Regions from separate parts of the Ruminococcus sp. OA3 genome, predicted to be linked through region 1. Evidence: riboswitches for the same ligand, from Rfam matches in the RefSeq annotation. Region 1 holds a riboswitch; each other region holds the start of a gene.
The links. Region 1 has a riboswitch for cobalamin ahead of MCG98_RS13720 (energy-coupling factor ABC transporter permease). Riboswitches for the same ligand answer to the same signal wherever they lie in the genome.
Positions count from the first base shown of each region.

Region 2: linked by a shared signal. The riboswitch ahead of MCG98_RS05025 (Ig-like domain-containing protein) and the one ahead of MCG98_RS13720 (energy-coupling factor ABC transporter permease) in region 1 are both predicted to bind cobalamin.
Region 3: linked by a shared signal. The riboswitch ahead of MCG98_RS15280 (hypothetical protein) and the one ahead of MCG98_RS13720 (energy-coupling factor ABC transporter permease) in region 1 are both predicted to bind cobalamin.
Region 4: linked by a shared signal. The riboswitch ahead of MCG98_RS05075 (InlB B-repeat-containing protein) and the one ahead of MCG98_RS13720 (energy-coupling factor ABC transporter permease) in region 1 are both predicted to bind cobalamin.

Region 1 is NZ_JAKNTO010000001.1:3,042,096-3,045,970, reverse strand. It holds gene MCG98_RS13730 (sirohydrochlorin cobaltochelatase) at 1-767, opposite strand, end outside; gene MCG98_RS13725 (energy-coupling factor ABC transporter substrate-binding protein) at 791-1,081, opposite strand; gene MCG98_RS13720 (energy-coupling factor ABC transporter permease) at 1,081-1,833, opposite strand; cobalamin riboswitch at 1,967-2,155, opposite strand; gene hemA (glutamyl-tRNA reductase) at 2,277-3,509, shown strand; gene MCG98_RS13710 (bifunctional precorrin-2 dehydrogenase/sirohydrochlorin ferrochelatase) at 3,499-3,875, shown strand, end outside.
Region 2 is NZ_JAKNTO010000001.1:1,083,096-1,086,970, reverse strand. It holds gene MCG98_RS05025 (Ig-like domain-containing protein) at 1-1,918, opposite strand, end outside; cobalamin riboswitch at 2,242-2,432, opposite strand; gene MCG98_RS05020 (AraC family transcriptional regulator) at 2,756-3,589, shown strand; gene MCG98_RS05015 (DUF6034 family protein) at 3,635-3,875, opposite strand, start outside.
Region 3 is NZ_JAKNTO010000001.1:3,363,126-3,367,000, reverse strand. It holds gene atpD (F0F1 ATP synthase subunit beta) at 1-1,040, shown strand, start outside; gene atpC (ATP synthase F1 subunit epsilon) at 1,056-1,463, shown strand; cobalamin riboswitch at 1,654-1,858, shown strand; gene MCG98_RS15280 (hypothetical protein) at 1,959-2,864, shown strand; gene MCG98_RS15275 (NlpC/P60 family protein) at 3,071-3,875, shown strand, end outside.
Region 4 is NZ_JAKNTO010000001.1:1,103,940-1,107,814, reverse strand. It holds gene MCG98_RS05075 (InlB B-repeat-containing protein) at 1-1,881, opposite strand, end outside; cobalamin riboswitch at 1,975-2,174, opposite strand; gene MCG98_RS05070 (Ig-like domain-containing protein) at 2,282-3,875, opposite strand, start outside.

The DNA of each region.
Region 1 (3,875 bases):
TCCACAAACAGAGAACGGATCTCAGGGTACTCACCCAACCCTTTCAATATGCATTCCACCTCAAAGCCGGCGTCTTTGAACTGTGTGAACCAGGAATCCTCCTCATCACTTGCCATGTCATTTGTGGCATGGTCACCGGCGACGATCATGAACGGTGCCAGAATGACTTTTGATGCCCTGGTTTTTCTGACGGCCTTAAGCAGGGAATCCATGGTTGGATATGCCTCGACAGTTCCAAGGAATATATTCGGGAAGCCCTCATCCTGGAACTTGAAGTTTAATGCCGCATATATGGCATTGGAAAAATGTGTAGTGCCGTGCCCCATCAGTACGAGAGCTTCGTGATCCTCACGAAGATGGGAAAAATGCGCTGCGATGGTATGCACTACATGATGATTATCCTCCTCGGTTGTGAGCAGCGGATTGCCGAAGGTGATGGATGAGAAGGAAGACTGATACATCAGTGCATCTTCTGTCATCAATTCATTTTCGATACCGTTGATCACGTGAGTCGGCTGAACGATGACATCTGTAATACCGTCATCACGCATTTTCTCCATTGCTTCTCTGACATTCAGAATCTTGATTCCGTCACGTTTTAGCAGCTTTGCCATGATCATTTTACTGGTCCAGGCGCGGTAAATCAGATAGTCAGGAAAAGCGTCTGCAATTTCTTTTTCAATAGCGTCAATTGTTTTTTCTCTCGTCTCGGCAAAACTGGTACCAAAGCTGACAACCAGAATTGCTTTTTTGGATGCGTCCGGCATGGGGCGTTTTCCTCCTGTGTTTTCTACTTAGATTCGTGTTTTTTTCTCTCTACCAGACGTCCCATGACGAAGCCGAAGACTCCGGCACCAAGGCCGGCCTGAAGGCAGAAGAGAAGACTTTCAATTTCTCCGCTGGCAGGTTCCATGATAGGATCAGCCCAGGTTTCATAGCCTGGCTGAATCTCCTCGATCATTTCAGAAGCTGCACCGTCGGCACCGCCGAATTCAGCACCACTTTTCAGGAAAAGCGGTACAACAGCGATCACAACGACAAGCAGCAGAAGTATCAGTACAGTTTTAGCGTTTTTAGTCATTATGCGTTCCTCCCTCTTAAAAATCCAAGATCTGTGAGCTCAGACTTAGCGTAAGATTCCAGGCCGATGATTACGATGGCGGTCAGGATACCTTCAATGATGGCAAGCGGTACCTGAGTTGCTGCGAAAATAGCCAGGAATTTCCCAAGGGAAGCGCCGAATCCGCCGTCAGCGGATGGATAAGCGATTGCCAGCTGGATGCTGGTGATCACGTATGTAAACAGATCTCCGAGGCAGGCTGCCAGAAATACGGAAACAAGCTTCGGTACCTTCAGTTTATTACAGAGCCTGTAGATTCCATAGGATACCAGCGGTCCGGCGATTGCCATGGAAAATGTATTTGCGCCCAGAGTGGTAAGCCCTCCGTGAGCGAGCAGGATTGCCTGAAAGACCAGGACGATCAGTCCGACGATACTGACAGCAGCGGGACCAAACAGGATCGCGCCGAGACCGGTTCCTGTCATGTGGGAACAGCTTCCCGTGACAGACGGAATCTTAAGTGAGGACAGGACAAATGCATACGCACCCACCATAGCCAGGATCATGATCAGTTTCCGGTTTCCGGAAAGTGTTTTCTTTATGGAGAAGAAACCTGCGATTAAAAAAGGTACGCAGACAACACCCCAGGCAATACAGAACTTGGCCGGGAGATAACCCTCCATAATGTGCATCGCGTTTGCAGCCGGCAGGATTCCAAATGAAAGAGCAAAAACTGCGGCTATCAAAACGATTGTTCTTTGTGACTTTGTCATAACTTTCTCCTTTCTCATTCAAAAAAATAACGCCATATCTAAGGAATCCCACTTCACATAGACAGGCGCACCGAAACGGCAGCATATAAGAATTTGCCGTTTCCTTACACCAGGCCATCGTTCGTAACCGGGGTGTAAATCGCTTATGAAGGGCAGGCTTTCTGACTCAGGCGTCATCACTGTATCTTGCCTTCCCAGTTTTCACCAGTGACATCATAAGATACAGCTCTTCCATTACAGCGGCGGGACCGTGTGAGAGTTACACTCACTTTCCTCTTACCCTGCGGAGAAATACGCAGGCTCCACTTCATATTCAATTCTATGATAAATTTTATCGCGTAGTCAGGCTAATGTCAAATAGAATTTAAAAAAAGTAGAAAATAGATTTTGCATTTTCAAAAGTATGTGCTATGATGGGGAGGAATAAATTTTCGGAGGAACAAATGATGAGTATTTGTATGGTGGGTATCGATCATAACAAAGCATCGGTGGATGTACGGGCATTATTCTCCTTTACGAAGAAGAATGCGGCTGCTGCCATGGAAGAGCTGAAAAGCAGGGATGGCATATTGGGATGTATCATACTCTCAACCTGTAATCGTATGGAAATCTGGGCCAGTGTGGAAGAGGAATGGGAAGGCTCACTTGTGGAAGAACTGTGTATCATCAAGGAAGTGGATCCGACGCAGTTCGGACAGTATTTTGTCATGCGTGAGAGAAACGAAGCGGTGAACCATCTGTTCCATTTAACCTGCGGACTGAAATCCCAGATCCTCGGAGAGGATCAGATTATTACCCAGGTAAAAGATGCACTGTCACTTGCACGTGAGAATTATATGACTGACAGTGTCCTGGAAGTGCTGTTCCGCATGGCGGTGACAGCGGCAAAAAAAGTAAAAACGGATGTTACCTTCTCAAGAGCAAATTTTACCGCAATGGACCGTGCGGTTTCCATGCTCAAAGAGCAGGGGTATGAGATACAGGGAAAGACATGCATGGTGATCGGTAATGGAGAGATGGGAAAGCTGGCTGCGCAGACGATGCAGAAAGCAGGCGCCGTGGTGACTGTAACAGTCCGGCAGTACCGGAGCGGTATGGTAACGATCCCGAAGGGATGTGCCCGGATTAATTACGGAGAACGTATGGACTTGCTGCCCAAATGCCATGTGGTAGTCAGTGCGACTGCAAGTCCCAATTTTACACTCACCCGGGAACTGCTCGAAGAAGCGGACCTTACACATGATATTATTTTCATCGATCTTGCTGTGCCCAGGGATATCGAACCGGCAATCGGGGAGATGGAACATGTGACGCTGTATGACATCGATGATTTTCAGGTCACGGCAGTCGGCGATTATCTGAAAGATTCCTTTGACCAGGCTGAGGCGATTCTTCAGGAACAGCAGAAAGAATTCTATGACTGGTATGACGGAAGAGATCTGATCCCCCGTATTCAGGAAATCCAGGAGGATGCGGTGACAGATCTGGAGCTGCGTATACATAAGATCCTGGGGAAACTTCCTCTGGACGACAGGGAGAGGGAGTCACTCAGACAGTCAATTGAACTGGCGGCAGGAAAAGTAGTCGGCAAAATGATCTTCGGACTGCGGGATTCGCTGGAAAAAGAAACATTTTTAGCCTGTGTGGAAGGATTGGAAAAACTGTATGAAGAATAGTGGACAGGCGTACTTTCCGCTTTTTGTTGATATATCGGGTAAGAAAACAGTTGTTGTCGGAGCCGGAAAGATTGCATCACGGAGAATTCAGACTCTGGCGGAATTCACAGAGAATATCACCGTCATTGCGCCGCATTTCGAAGACAGTGTGCTGGATCTGGCAGAAAAAGGAAGAATACAGATACGGGAAAAGCGGTATGAGAGGGAAGATATTTACGGAGCCGATATCGTGATTGCGGGGACTGACGATGCGGGGCTTAATGAAGAAATTCACAGTGTATGCAAATGTCTGGGTATCCTTGTGAATGTTATCAGTGACGGGACGAAATGTGATTTTCATTTTCCGGGGATTGTTAAAAGAGATGT
Region 2 (3,875 bases), 2.0 Mb from region 1:
CCTTACCGGTCTGTGCCACGTAATGCCACGGGCCGTTTTTCGAAAACTTGCGGTACACCTGATAGCCACTGGCACCGTTTACCTGGCTCCAGTTCAGCTTCACCTGCCTGCTTCCCCCTGTTCCATTCATGTTCTTCACCGGTGCCGGAACCGGTTTGGCGCTGATCACCTGCTTCGACATTCCGCCAAAGACGTTTTTCCCATTCACGGTGCGGTATGCACGCACTTTATAGTAGTATGTTGTACCAGACGTCAGCCGGGTGTCCATATAGGAGGTCGTGGATCCGTTTCCGATATGTGCGACATATTTGTAGGCGCCGTTTTGTGACGTGGCGCGGTAGATACAGTATCCGTTTACGTTGTACCCTTTCTCCCAGCTGACCTTCAAAGTCTGGGATCCCCACGGCGTCACCCTGCTCAGCACCGAATAATCCGGCATCGAGCCTTTAACCGTCACCTTACAGGTCGCCTTCTTCTTCCCATCCACAGAGGTGGCCGTTATGGTCGCCGTGCCGTCGTTGACCGCCATCACTTCGCCATCCGTCGCCACACGTGCAACCTTCGCATTGCTGGTGGTCCATATGACCTGCTGATTATCCGCATCCGCCGGCGTCAGGCTGGCAGTCAGGCGCTTCTTATCCCATTTCGTGCTGAAGCTCAGCGACGTTTTATCCAGAGAGATCCCTTCTACCTTCGTGACTTCTTTCGTCAGCGTCACTTCCTGCGGGCTGCCCGCATAGTCCGGCAGTACACCGTCCTGTTCCTGCTCCGAGAACACCAGCACCCTGTATCCGTTTTCTTCAAAGCCTTCCGGCAGCGCGATGGTTCCGCTTCCGGCTGCATGTTCTGACGTATCCGCCACCTTCTCATAGCTTATAATCTCTGCCCCTTCGCTGTCCGTGATAACGGCGGATACCTGCTGGCCTTCACCGACGGTAGCGCCCTCGAAGCTGATGGACGCCGTATTATTTTTGAACGAGGCAGAGAGGATCTCCACCTGCTGACTGTCATCTTTAAATGTCAGCTCCCATGCGCCCTCTTCCTGCGCCGGCTCCGAGAACAGAATCTTCTCTATCTCCAGCTGCACCGCCGGCATAGCACCCCCGTATATCCCGCTTCCCACTCCTATATTTCCATCTGCATAAAGCGACCAATAATGAGCCCTTGTTCCTCGCGAGGACCGCAGGGTTGCCTTTCCAAACCCATCTATAATACTTACCCCCAGATACGCCGCATAGTCTGTTGGCAGCACCCTTCTCGAATCCGAAGGTCTAGTCGATGTCTCAAAGCCGTACGGGGTATTCGCCAGATCGCTGCCGGAAGGCGCAAATACTTTCACCCCGCCGACATCCGGCACCAGCTCATATGTCAAGCCCGCCTGATATCCCGCGCCTGACGTGTCAGCCAGCATGCTCAACTCCCGTTCTGTGAACGCGGCGTCGGCAAAGGTGGTGTTCAGCCATTCCTTTAAGTAACTCTCCTCCCAGGTTGCGACCTGGGGCTTTTCCAGATAATAATCGCACATATCCAGGATCTGATCGGACAGCAGATACATGGCATCGCCCTTTTCCTCCGCGTCCAGATTGGCGGAGCTGCCGGTATCCAGCACCTTCCATTTAATCGGCTCCGTCAGGAACTCCCCCGTGTCTTCATCCAGCGTCTGCTGGTACTGCCCCAGGTAAACATAATCACCGTCCCAGGCGGCGGCACCCTCTTCCCCGGGCGTCGGGTTTGCAATCCCGTCCACACCGAACTGCAGGGCACACGCGGATTCCTGTTCATCCGCCAGCACCGGAATTGCCGGGGCTGCGGCTCCGCCCACCATAACGGCGGTCAAAACTCCCGTCATCGTCCGGTAGAAGGCCCTCGGGCTCCTCCGCCCGTATTGTTCTGTCGTCTGCTGTAAGTTCTTTTTCATGTCGTCCTCCTTCTCTTTCATCCTCCGTCTATCGAGAATGTTTTATATATCTATTATATCGGAGCAGTGCCCCGCTATAGCCGATATCCGTCAAAGCCCTGCCAACAAAAAAGGAGCCCGGCACAGGCTCCAGTTAAAAAGTGCAGTTTCAGACCCAAATATCAACTTATGTTTATGTAAACCATACGCCATTTATTGATCTTGACATTCTGCCGTGTATTGTTGATATGCGGGGAGGGAAACTTCCCCTTAAGAAACAACAAATCTCCCCTTCCGGGGAGATGGCCTGCACTTCTTTATACTCTATTCGCCATGCTTACGAATATCTTTTTCACAGATCGCGTTGTTGTATACTGACTCAGGTTCGTCCTACTAAGGCGCCTTCCCGGAGTTTTCACTCCAGTGGCAGATTTGCCCGTTCGTCCCCCACACAGTAGAGATAGGCTGTTCCGGATTCTCACCGGATTCCAGTTAAACAGGCGCAAGCACCTGACCGTGATCTTTATATATTTTTATGTTCTTAAAGCTAACATTTTTACGAGATGTCTGTTTCATTGATCTACCAGAACTATATCACACAGAAACTCTCATTGTACATAACATAATTCTCATTTATGTTTTTAGTTTTGGTAAATTTTTCCAATCTTTCGCTTGAACTAACCATACCACTATCCGTTACAAAATTCAATCAAAAACTTTGCATATAACAAACCGGAATACTTTATATTCCGGTCATTTCAAATTATTGTCGCAGTCTATACAAAAATTATCCTCCTACTTGATATCTGTGTTTAAATCCTGTATGATGGTTCAAAAAACAGGCAAGGATACAGGTGTATGGAAATAAATGATAAGGGTGTTATGGAGCCTTCCTATATGGACTTTACGATTCCATCCGATTTTGCGCGCAGTGCATTGTACTGTATTTCGCAATTCGGGCATTTTTACTGTACGCCGGAATATTCGGTGCAGCGGGAAAGCCTCGATCTGTATCTTCTGGTGTATGTGGTAAACGGCTCCATGAGCATTGAGACACGCGGCCGCAAATATGCTGCATTTCAGGATCAGATCGTGCTCCTGGACTGCCATGTTCCGCATAAGTACTGCTGCAGGAATTCCCTTGATTTTCTATGGTTCCATTTTCATGGAAACAGCAGCCGTCAATATACAGAGTACCTAAGCAGCCAGTACGGAATCATCTTTACAGGCGAACATATCCCTTATCTGAAACAAGAATTTGAAACCCTGTTATCCGGCGCTCAGTCTGCCATTGCCGACGAGCACCTGATCTCACTCCATGTCACCCGGATCTTAAGCAGGCTTGCGGTACCGGAGACTCCTGCAATGCGTGCAAATCATCCGCTCAGCCCCGCCCTTCAATATATCAGCAGCCATTTTCATGAGGAAGTGGACCTGAACCGCATGGCGGATCTGTGCAGCTTCAGCGCCTCTCACCTGATACGTATTTTTAAAAAATACACCGGCTCCACTCCCCACGAATATCTGCTCTCTTACCGCCTGCGCCAGTCCAAGCAGCTTTTGCTCACCTCTCCCCGGTCTGTGGAACAGATCGCCGAGGTATGCGGCTTTAACAGCGCTTCCCATTTTGCAAGGGCTTTTAAGAAGCAGGAGGGAATGACGCCTTCAGATTTTAGAAAGGTGCAGTTTTAAAAAACAGCAGCCCCGAAAGTCTTAATCGCCTTCCGGGGCCGCCATTCAGTACCCCAGCCCTCTGTCTATCACACTGCCATCGACCGCATTCAATGTAAGAAAGGACCGGGTGGCAGCCGGATGATCTTCGGTAATTCCAGTATCCTTACTCTCTCCATGATATCCGATAAAATCCCATACCGGCAGATAATAATACAGATTATCCGAGCCTGTATTGGCAACCCGCATCATGGAAAGCGTCACTTCACATATTGTAACTTCCCTGTGTTTCTCATCAACAGGAGCC
Region 3 (3,875 bases), 320 kb from region 1:
AGGTGCTGGAGACAGGAATTAAAGTCATTGACCTTCTGGCACCTTATGCAAAAGGCGGAAAGATCGGTCTGTTTGGAGGTGCAGGCGTCGGGAAAACGGTGCTGATTCAGGAACTGATTCATAATATTGCGACAGAACACGGAGGATATTCTATCTTCACAGGTGTGGGTGAACGCTCACGTGAGGGAAACGATCTGTGGTCGGAGATGAAAGAGTCCGGAGTTCTGGAGAAAACAGCACTGGTATTTGGGCAGATGAACGAGCCGCCGGGAGCTCGTATGCGTGTTGCGGAGACCGGCCTTACGATGGCGGAGTATTTCCGCGATCAGGAACATCAGAATGTACTGCTGTTTATTGATAATATTTTTCGTTTTGTACAGGCGGGTTCTGAGGTTTCTGCACTGTTGGGACGTATGCCGTCCGCAGTCGGATATCAGCCGACCCTGGCAAATGAAATGGGAGAACTGCAGGAGCGAATCGCTTCTACAAAGGAAGGATCTGTCACCTCGGTACAGGCGGTATATGTACCGGCGGATGACCTGACAGACCCGGCTCCGGCGACAACATTTGCGCATCTGGATGCGACTACGGTACTCTCAAGGAAGATCGTGGAGCAGGGTATCTATCCGGCAGTGGATCCTCTGGAGTCTACTTCCAGGATCCTGGAAGTAGAGGTCGTTGGTGAGGAGCATTATGAGACAGCCAGGAAGGTACAGGAGTTTCTTCAGAAATATAAAGAACTTCAGGACATTATCGGTATTCTTGGTATGGAAGAACTTTCTGAAGAAGATAAACTGACAGTATACCGTGCGCGTAAGATACAGAAATTCCTGTCACAGCCGTTCCACGTAGCAGAGAATTTTACGGGTGTTCCGGGAAAATATGTACCGATCTCAGAGACGATCCGTGGTTTCCGTATGATCGTTGACGGGGAGATGGACGAATATCCGGAGACGGCATTTTTCAATGTCGGGACAATTGATGAGGTTATCGAAAAAGCAGAAACAGAATCTTCTGACAGTCAGAAGGTCGGTGCATAGCGGGAGAGTGATTCCATGAGTACATTTAGAGTCTCCATCATAGCAACAGATAAAATATTTTACGAAGGTCTGGTCAAAATCCTGATACTGCCGGCTATGGACGGAGAAGCCGCTGTCATGGCACACCATGAGGATATGGTAATGGCGGTGGTCGCCGGCGAGATGCGTTTTCAGACGGAGGACGGAAACTGGACGGATGTGGTGGTCGGCACGGGGTTTGTGCAGATGATCAATAATCGTGCGCTCGTTCTGGTAGACACTGCGGAACGCCCGGAGGATATCGATATTGTAAGGGCGAGGGAAGCAAAGGAGAGGGCACAGGAACAGCTTCGCCAGAGGCAGAGTCTGGTGGAGTATTACCATACGCAGGCGTCTCTTGCAAGGGCCATGTCCAGGTTGAAGGCGGCCAGTAAGCATAAATAACGGAAAAAGGAGCAGAAGAACCTGGAAGGGTTCTTTTGTTTTTTATCAGTTAAAAATATACAGGAGTCATCTTGAGCATACCGATAGAATGGAAAACTGGAGTAATGCTTCTGTTTCATATGTGATTAAAACGGAAAATTATTCAAAAAAAAGATAAAAGTTCGTAATTTATTGATAGTAAAAAAGTTGACGAAATATTATGCAATACTGTATTATATATATAACACAAAACTTAATATTGCAGTGAAATTATTAGGAATGTGGTGCAAATCCACGCAGTTTCATCCCTGCTGTAAGGAGGACGAAGAAAGCTTTATACCACTGGCTTATGCTGGGAAGGTGCTTTTGGAGGAAGAATCCGAGTCAGAATACTAACAAGATATGACCACCAGACAATTAGGATCCGAGGCATGAACGGAGGCTTATTTTTTGTACTCTTTTTTAGGATTGGGCAGTAATTGGATATCGGATTTATAAAACGAAAGTCGGTACATTATGAAAAAACTCTTAATGATTGTAATTTTTATCATGCTGTTTCCCGTAACTGTCCAGGCAGATGTTGCCCCCAAGAGACAGGTAAACATTGCGTTTGAAAACATGCCGGAAACTGTTTTTTATGCCACCTTGATCTCGCCGGTCCCATGTACTGGCCGGTATGGTCCGACTGCCAAAGACGGAGGATATGATTTATACGATTCCGATGACCGTGAATATGATATATGGAAAGCATTTGCAGAGTTTGGTGATGAGGATGGTATGCTTTTTCAACAGTGTTTTGAAAAATGTTCTGACAGCGGACAATTTAGATGGTTTGAACGTCCCCCTCACAGATTTAAAATCTTGTTGTATTTTCCGGAATCCGACAACTATGCAGTAAGTGATAAGATCTACAGCCAATATGCGTTTTACAGTAATTTTGTGGTTGATCTTAACGGTGTGGATAGTTCAGAGGCCATGGTTCTGGGGTCTGAGACAATACAGAAAAGTAATAATTATAAACCTGAAGTGACATCGGCTGCTGCATGTATGGCTGCTACTATCATATTAGAGCTACTGATTGGGCTTTTGTTTGGATATCGGACAGGGCGTGAAATAAAGATTATCATCATAACAAATGTGCTGACACAGTTGTTCTTAAATATTCTTCTTGTGACGCTGGAAATACATCAGGGTCCATGGGCATATATATTCCATTATATCTGGATGGAGGTACTTATAACCGGAACAGAGGCCGTAGTATACCGGGAATGTTTAGGCACTTCCATCAGTAATGGAACTAAAAAGGGGAAAAAGCCTGTGGTATATGCTGTGGCTGCAAATCTGTTCTCTTTCGGAACGGGCCTGATATTCATGGGAGTATTGCAAAAAGTATTCTGGCTGATCAGGATCTTGAGACAATAAAACATGAGTGTTTTTGCGTAACGAATAATTTTACGCTGTTCACAAAAAAGACACATATGTATTCCAAAATGGAATGAAAAAAACTTGCATTCTGGTGTAAATTGGAATAGTATATAAATAATGATGTATTATTGTGTGCATTGTTAAAGCATATTAGAAATGCATGAAGAGAGTATATTGAAACTGGAAAGGATAAGTGAATCGACATGCACAAAAAAAGAATATATAGGGCACTGGCGATTGCGATCTCGGTAAGCCTGATCTTACCGTTTTCGTCTCTTGTAGGAGCTGAGGCGGAGGATGTTTCGGGGACAAGTCCGCCAGTGGAGACGGTAGAACCGGAACCGCCGGAAGAGCCGACCCCTGAGCCGACCCCAGACCCCACGGAGGAACCGACCCCTGAGCCGACCCCGGACCCCACGGAGGAACCGACCCCTGAGCCGACCCCAGACCCAACGGAAGAACCGACCCCGGAGCCAACGGAGGAACCTGCGCCGACCATAACGCCGACCCCGGAGCCAACGGGGGAGCCTGCGCCGACCGTAACTCCGACACCGGAGCCGACACCGACGGTAACGCCGGAGGCGGAAGAGACACCGGAACCCGAGGATGAGCCGGAGCCGACACCAACGCCGAGCCCCTACAATTCTAATGAAGAACTGATCGCTTCTCAGGATATCATCGTTCCGCCGATCATCGTAGATACGTTCCGTTTTACAACGGTTGATAAAGTATATGCGATCTGCCAGGCAGACGAGATGAACGTCTATGAAGAGAAGAGCGAAGATGCCCGCGTTGTGGGGACCATGAAAAAGGACGGGCTTTGCTTTATTCTGAAGGAAGAAGGCACTGACAGCGAGTGGATTTATATTGAATCCGGAGTTGTCAGAGGATTTGTGAAAAAAGCTGATCTGATGACTGATGACGAAGCAGAGAAATTTGTCAGTGAAAAGAAAGAAGAAAACCTTCTTCTGGCGGAATCACTGATCGATCCCCTGGAAAACGCTGCAC
Region 4 (3,875 bases), 1.9 Mb from region 1:
TGCCTGGCGTATAACAGAGCGGTCAGAGATCCGGATTTCCTTTCCCAGGCTTGAGATCAGCACTCCAAACGGATTAATCTTATCAAAAGATACCCGCCACCCTGCATAATATTTCTGGTTTCCATACGTTCCTTTGGGAACCGACGTCACCGTTGTCCCGGACAATTTATCCGCAGCGGAAGCGCTCAGATACCATCCGTTGAATATGCAGCCTTCTTTCGTGATCTCATCCGCCGTCGGGAGAATAATGTCCGCATCCATCGGTGTAAACATATCCGGCACCGATACACCGTCCGCCAGTACACCCTCGTTTAATTCCAGCTCCAGGGTAAAATCAATCTGTCCGAACATGGCATACAGTGTCACATCCTGTTCCGGCATGGAAAGTATTTCCCCCGGACGATATGTCGTTCCCGTTCCGTCCGCCTTCGTGTTCCACGCCACAAACGCCTCATCACCCGTAGACTGCACAACCGGCAGCATAACTTCCGCGTACGGTGCATAAGACTCTGTGCTGGAAGCGGCAGATCCGTTGCCGTCATACGTGAGGGAATACGTATCTGCTGTCATACCCGTATAACTGCCGTCCGTCATATCGGTCATGTCATACAGCGTATTCTCCCCGTTGAGAAAACGGTCGTAGGAAATCAGGGCATAGAGAGCCTGATCAGTCGCCATTCCATTAACCGAATCACCGCTTCCGCCTCCGCCGTCGTCACCTGCCGTGACATGTTTGAAGCCTCCCACCGCCTCGCTGGATCCGCTGTTTTTCTCCCAGTGCATCAGCACTGCGTCAATCATGTTATTGCAGCTTGTGCCGTCCCATACGGCGCCTTTTGGGAGAAACCCGCATTCTTTTCCTATATTGGAGAGTACAACACGTTCGGAAAGCGGATCGATGCCAAGCTCCGTCAGGGCTACGATTACCTGGGCCGTTGACTCCGTATTAACGTCACTTCCCCAGCCCTTGAAGCCTCCATTGTCCAGCTGCATCTGATGCAGCGTATAGATGCCGCGTTCCACCGCCTTCACAAACTCAGAATACGGCGTCGTTGCGCCCGACTCTTTGTATTTCAGTTCATCCAGATAATAGGGCGCCATTGCCTGAAGCGCCATCCCTGTGATATCGGCATCAGCGCCCTTCTCAGCAGCATTGGCGTCATTCAATGCCCAGCCACCGATCGTCTTGTCCGAACTCAGGATCTCATGGCGCACAATATAATCCAGCATACGGCCTTCGGTGTTGATATCACCCTCCTGATAATCAGAAGGTGTCTCATAGAGCTGATACCCGCCGGTATTCAGGGAGATCAGGCTGAATACCGGACCGTTGATCCCCTGCCAGTATGTGTCGTTATATGATTTTGACAGCTTATCCAGGAAATCATATCCTCCCACATCTTCCGGTGATTTTCCGAGCGCACTCAGCGCAAGTATCACTCTGCACCATTCCGTGATCTTGTATGCATCAAGTACACCGTTTTTGCTCTGTACCGTTTCCACCATACGCTGATAATAGCCTTCGAAATAATCATCCGGTATATAGTTCAGATAATCCATTCCGGTATACATCCCGCGCAGCAGGCTCATCACCGTCCACTCACCTTTATCTGTCCCAAATCCGGGTTCCCTAACCGTCTCCAGTTCATACCGCGCGGCAGCGTTGATATAAAAGCGTATGCCCGGCTTTTCATCCTCCCAGAATCTCAGCTGCTGGAAATTGTCATCTGTATCTGCATTTGCATTCCATGCAACCGCACCTGCTTCCATCAGGCATGCTGACATCGTCAGTACCAGAATCAGCACGACCGCGGTAAGCCTGTGTACACAATGCCGCACACATCCCCTTCTCCTTAAACCATCCCGTTTCTTCCTCTCCATAATCCGTCTCCTCCCTGCCGTATGTTACTTCTGATACTCCTGTTTCTCTGTTTTTTGGCAACAAAAAAAGCATATTTTCTTCACCCGAAAATATTACTTCGTTCGATCTATGGCAGTTCTCCTGACTTCGCTTCATCCTTGGGAATGCCTTCCCGGGCTCCGGGCCCAGTGGTATATCATTCCTTCGTCCACGTTACAGTAGTGGTGACTGTTCCGGATTCACACCGGATTCTCTTTTAACGGATTTATGCTTTCCTCCCTGCAAAAATCCGACCATAAATACTCATCTTATGAAATTGGTTACAGTATAGCACATCCACTTTTTCAAGTAAACTGCAAATCCTGCACTATTTTGCCAAAACGGCGGGGTATTCCAAAATGGAATCCCCCGCCGTGATCATTAGTTGATACTTCCTTTTGTTTCAGTTGAGTTGGCACCCAAAATCTTGTTGCCGTTTACGGTACGGTAAGCACGCACCACATACGTATAGGTAATCCCTTTCTTCAGGCCTTTTTCCGTATAAGCTGCCACATTTCCATTCCCGAGTTGTGTGACGAACTGATATTTTCCTGTATCAGGATTCCTGCGGTAGATCTGATAGCCACTGGCTCCGTTCACTTTGCCCCAGCTGATCTTCATGCTGGTGGAAGAAGCTTTCCTGACCGTCACATTTTTCACCTGCGCCGGTACAGGTTTCCCGCTCAGTATATCGCTGTTCGCACCAATGTATTTCGTGTTCTTCACGGTGCGATACGCACGTACCACATAGTCATATGTATTTCCGCATATCAGATTGTAATGCATATAGGACGTTGTATTTCCATCTGCAATCTGTGTGACGTATTTCCATGGACCGTTTTTGGATGTCCTGTGATAGATCTGGTATCCGCTGGCTCCGCTTACTTTTTCCCAGGTAAGTTTCAATGTCTGAGATCCCCAGGACTGAACTTTGGAAGTCACTGTTTTCTCCGGCATCGCTTTTCCGCTGATTCCAGATTTCACATAATCTCCAAGCTGTTTCTCACCTCCAAGCGTATACACGGCACGCACAGTGTAGGTATAAACCGTTCCCGTAGTCAGCCCGGTATCTCTGTATGCCGTTGTTTCGCGTCCGCTCACAGCTGCGATCTCTTTGTAACTTCCTCCTGCTGTCTTTCGGTATACCTGATACCCTTCTGCACCGTTTACGGATTTCCAGGTAACATTCACCGTATTATAATTTACTGACTTTACAGAACTTAATGTTACCGGACTTCTCATCACTTCCTGCAGTTCATACAACTTATCCTCTGCATCAAACAGCTTCTGATCATTCTCTACATATGCTTTCTGCATTCTGGTCAGTTTGTTGTAGGCCGTACGGGCTGTTTTAACTGCATCCTCACTGTCAAGCGTCACCCCTCCGATCTGATCGATCAGTCCTATGACCTCAATTCCTGCCACCTCATCCCCGGAGAGGGTCACAGTAATTTCACAGGTCGCAAAGGCGTTTCCTGCCGTTCCATAGATGCTTGCGCTTCCAACGCCCACTGCCTTTACGATACCATTTTTGACTGTCAGCACGTCCGTATTGCTTGACGCCCAGCTGAACTTGCTTATATTGCCGTCCGCAGGCGTAAAATCAATGGTATCCAGAGAGATGCTGCTTCCTTTCAGCATACCGATTCTCGATGCACTGATGGTCACCTCCGTAACCGGATTTGGAACCTTAACCTTACAGGAATACACGCTTTTGTCCTTCAGTTCTGCCGTGATCGTCGTCTCACCGAATCCAACTGCTTTCACACTTCCGGTGCCTGTAACGGTCGCCACATCTTTGTTGCTGGAGTCCCAGGTGATCGAACTTGTGTCACCATTTGACGGCCATTTTATAATTTCATACAAAAAGTTTTTGCTCGCGCCTTTCGCGATCTCATAGACCGCCTGCGGAAATGCCACAGCCTCAATAAAGTTTTCTTCCACGGTCACTTTGGTAGAAGCCGTATAGCTGCGT